2 regions of the Hyphomonas sp. NPDC076881 genome follow, and region 1 is predicted to be linked to the other one. Evidence: riboswitches for the same ligand, from Rfam matches in the RefSeq annotation. Region 1 holds a riboswitch; the other holds the start of a gene.
The links. A riboswitch is a leader RNA that binds a small molecule or an ion and turns the genes downstream of it on or off. The one in region 1 is predicted to bind cobalamin.

Region 1 (2,198 bases):
GGCGCGCTGCTCGTCATGGCGGCGCTGTCGCTGATGACCGGCCCTGTCGCCATCGGCGCCGGAGAGGTTTTCCGCGCCCTGTTTGGCAATGCAGACGCGGTGACGAACACCATCATCCGGGAGCTGCGCCTGCCGCGCCTCATGCTCACCCTTGGCGTGGGCGCCATGCTCGGCGGGGCAGGGGCGGCGCTCCAGGGCTATCTGCGCAACCCGCTGGCAGAGCCCTCCATTCTTGGTGTCGCGAGCGCCGCCGCGCTTGGCGCCGTTGTCGCGCTCTACTTCGGTCTCGCCAGCGTTGCGGGTATTTTTCTGCCGCTCATGGCGGCGGTGTTCGCGCTCGCGGCGACGCTTCTCCTCTTTGTTTTTACGATGTTTTCTGCCTCCGGTCTCAGCCTCATTCTGGCGGGTATCGCCATCGGTTCACTGGCCGGGGCGGGCATTTCGCTTGCCCTCAATCTGTCGCCAAACCCCTTCGCGGCGATGGAGATCACCTTCTGGCTGCTCGGCTCGGCGGAGGATCGCAGCTGGCGCCATGTGGGGTTGTCGGTGCCGCTGATCGGGCTCTGCCTCGCGGTTCTCTTCAGTGACAGGCGCGCCCTTGACGCGCTCACGCTCGGCGAAGACGCCGCCCGCGCGCTTGGCTACAATCTCACACTGGTCCGCATGCGGCTGATTGTCAGCGTGGCGCTGGGCGTCGGCGCCGCCGTGTCCGTCACCGGCGCGATCGGCTTCGTCGGCCTTGTCGCGCCCCATCTTGCCCGCAGTGTTGCCGGCAGCCTTCCCTCGCGTCTCATTGCGCCCTCGGCGCTCATGGGCGCGCTGTTACTCACCGCGGCAGATATCCTCGTGCGCCTCATCCCGACCACGAATGAACTGCGTCTCGGCGTCGTCACCGCGCTTATCGGTGCGCCTTTTCTCGTCATCATCCTCTATCGCACGCGCCGGCGCGAAGCATAGGGCTGGACAAGTGCCGCCACCAAATGTATCGGCGTTCATGACGGTTCCCCTTTATCGGGGGATTAAAACGGGAATGCAGTGAGGAGCGTTAGCTTTGAATCTGCAGCTGTACCCGCAACTGTAACCGGCGAGCTTTGCCGCGATATGCCACTGGTGCGCCCGGAAGGGTGTTCTGGGAAGGCGCGGAGGGAAGCGATGAACCGGAAGCCAGGAGACCTGCCGTCAAATTGTCGCCCCTCTTCCGACCGGGTCTAGTCGGCAGAGCGGAACTCCGTCGTGGCGACATCTGAGAGGCGGGTGCTGAACGCACCCTCGCTTCCGGCTGTCGCGCAGGCGCCCTCCGGAAAGAGATTGCGTTCGGTCATCCGTATGGATGCAATCGGGGGACCTGTCCCCCGGATGGAGAATAGCAATGTCCTCACATGCAGTGAGAGCAATCACTGGCGCTTTGCTCGGCGCCGCCAGCCTGAATACACTTTCCTTCGCCTATGCTCAGTCAACGGAAGACGAAAGCCGGCAGGAAACCATCACCATCACGGCGAGCCGCCTGAACCTCGCCCCGCGCGAGATCGGCAGCGCTATCGCCCTCGTTGATCGCGCGGCCCTGGAAACCGGCCAGATCATCGCCCTGAAGGAAACCCTGCAGGATATTCCGGGCGTCCAGATCAGCGCTGGCCGCCCCGGCGGCAGCACGAATGTCAGCATCCGCGGGTCGGATAATGATCAGGTGCTGTTCCTGTTCGACGGCATCAAGCTGGGCGACCCCAGCTCCACCAGCACGCAGTTTTCCTCCGACAACATGACATCGCTCGATATCGAACGTATCGAAGTCCTGCGCGGCAATCAGAGTTCCCTCTATGGCTCCGATGCCATCGGCGGCGTCATCAACATCATCACCCAGCGTGCCACCGAAGAAGGCCTCCGCTTCAATGTGGAGGCAGAGGCCGGCGGCTATCTCGGCGTGTCGTCGGAACATGGCGACCACCTCCTGCAGCGCGGCGGCGTCTCGCTGCTCGGCAAGCAGGGCAAGCTCGATTACCGCCTGTCGCTGACGGGCACAAAGACGGAAGGCCCCTCCATCGCAGACCCGCGCACGGGCCCATCTGTCACCGAAGATGACGACTATTCCGTCTGGGCCATCAGCGGCCGCGCCGGCTACCAGATCTCCGAAACTCTGTCGGGCCAGGTTGTTGGTTTCTACAACGACTCCTCCACCGATCTCGACAATACCACCAGCGACA
Region 2 (2,198 bases), on a different contig from region 1:
GCGCCCGTCAGCGCGCCGCCGACCAGCCACTGATCTGCCTCGGTGCGATTGTCCGTGTCGTTGAGAAGCCCGTCATAATCCGTATCCGAATCGAATTCAGACTCCGTCTGCCGCGCCAGGCCAACCAGAGACAGCGCCCAGTCCGCCCCCAGATCAAGCTTGCTGGTCAGCAGGCCGGAGAACGCTTCAGATCCATCCTTGCCGCCGCCCGCGCCAGAGGTGTCCACGCCATCGGTCGTAAAGCCGGTAACCGCTGCACCAAAATTTGGCCCGCCAAACCCCGCAGCGCCGCGCACAGTGCCAAAGCTGCCCGCTTCGGCAGAAGCGTTAAACCCTGCTTCCCGCGCCGCCGAAAGCGACACCACGCCGCCAATCGCATCTGATCCGTGGATCGAGGACGCCGCCCCGCGCAGCACTTCGATGCGGCCAACCGGCAGCGCCGTCAGCAGGCCGAAATCTGTCTCACCATTCACCGGATCGGAAATCTCGATGCCTTCAAACAGGACGAGCGTATGGTTAGCCTCGGCCCCGCGCATCCGCACCTGCGTCAAGCCGCCAACGCTTCCCGCGCGGGAAACGGCCACCCCCGGAACAGCGCGCAGCTGGTCTACGGGGTTGGGTGACAGGCGAACGGCCAGATCGTCCGCCGTCAGTACGGATACGGAAGATGTCACGCTGTCGAGTTCAACCGGGCGCAGGCCGGAAATTTCGATGGGATCGAGCACGCGGGCTTCTTCGGCCTGCGCGAGAGAAGCATTGAGAACAAGCGCAGACGCGCCCATGAGGGTAAGTCTGAGGAACATGGGTCCACAGGTCCTTCTTTGGCCGGAGGATGTGCGTTGCCTCCCCGCGGCGGGTTCATGACATGTCGCATGAACGGAAGGGTGCCTTCCGCGGCCCTACGCCTGTTCCCGGACGGCGAGCCAACGACGGCAACAGGCAGGTCTCCTGACTTTGCGGATCATCGCCGGGGTGAGCTGCCTTCCCGGTTTCCCAGTGGCGTATGGCTCTCACGGCTCCCCGCTCACAGTTACGGGCATAGCGCCGGATTCCCACCGGCTTCCCTTTTCACCCGGACTTTACCGGGCACCTGTCGCGTGAAGGCGCTGTAATGCGGATTTTGCGGCGCGGCAAGCAGGGGCATGGATATAGCCGTTCTCCACTCCCTCACCTTTCGTCACGCTCGATGGCCTTCAGGCCATCTGAGCGCCCATCTCCAAACCTCGCCGATAAAGCCAATGGCAAGTTCAGGTGATGGGCACTCAGATGCGCTGCGCGCATCGAGTGTGACGAAGATCCGGATTTGGCCGGAAGCCGTCCTGTTAAAGACTGTTCAACAGGTGGCCGCCATCCACAACGAGCGTCGAGCCGGTCATGAAGCTGCCCGCGTCCGACGCCAGCAGAAGCAGCGGCCCGGCCAGTTCGTTGATGTCGCCGATGCGGCGCATGGCGATCCGGCGGATCATCTGCATGCCCTGCTCGCTGTCGAGGAATTCGTCATTGATCTCGGTCTTGAAATAGCCCGGCGCGATGGCATTCACGCGCACCCCATAACGGGCCATTTCCAGCGCCATCTGGCGGGTCATGTGGTCAACCCCGGCCTTGGAGACGCAATAGGCCGTCGTCATCGCCTGCGGATGGAGGCCGGTGATCGAGGCGATGTTGATGATCGAACCCTTGGCCTTGGCCGCCACCATGGCATTGGCGCCATGCTTGGCCACGCGCCACACGCCGGTGAGATTGGTGTCGATCACCGCGTTCCAGTCTTCCTCACTCATGTCGCGGAACCAGCCTTCGCGCGACATGCCGGAATTGTTGACGATGATGTCGGCGGGCCGGCCAAGCGCTTCCTTGATCGAGTCGAAGGCGGCCACGATGCTGCCGTCATCGGTCACGTCCATCGCCACCGGAAGCGCGTTCCCGCCCTTGCGGTTGATCGCGGCGGCGACCTCTTCCAGACGGTCCATCCGGCGTGCCGCAAGGACAACGGTTGCCCCGGCATCGGACAGAACATGCGCAAAATGGCGCCCCAGACCGCTTGACGCTCCGGTAACCAAAGCCACGCGATTAGCCAGACTAAACATACTCATGCCCTAAACCCTCAAAATAACTATTGCACGGCGCAAAGTTTAACCTAATCCAGAGCGCCATGAAGATATCAGTGCTCAAAGAACGGCGACCCGGCGAGACCCGCGTGG

Region 2: another riboswitch for cobalamin. It lies ahead of ACQKI2_RS04665 (TonB-dependent receptor plug domain-containing protein); the one in region 1 lies ahead of ACQKI2_RS12580 (TonB-dependent receptor plug domain-containing protein).

What each region holds. Positions count from the first base shown of each region.
Region 1 is NZ_JBNNJJ010000010.1:105,733-107,930, reverse strand. Features, by position in the region: gene ACQKI2_RS12585 (FecCD family ABC transporter permease) at 1-957, shown strand, start outside; cobalamin riboswitch at 982-1,195, shown strand; gene ACQKI2_RS12580 (TonB-dependent receptor plug domain-containing protein) at 1,370-2,198, shown strand, end outside.
Region 2 is NZ_JBNNJJ010000003.1:204,082-206,279, reverse strand. Features, by position in the region: gene ACQKI2_RS04665 (TonB-dependent receptor plug domain-containing protein) at 1-803, opposite strand, end outside; cobalamin riboswitch at 922-1,109, opposite strand; gene ACQKI2_RS04660 (SDR family NAD(P)-dependent oxidoreductase) at 1,323-2,090, opposite strand; gene ACQKI2_RS04655 (Re/Si-specific NAD(P)(+) transhydrogenase subunit alpha) at 2,150-2,198, shown strand, end outside.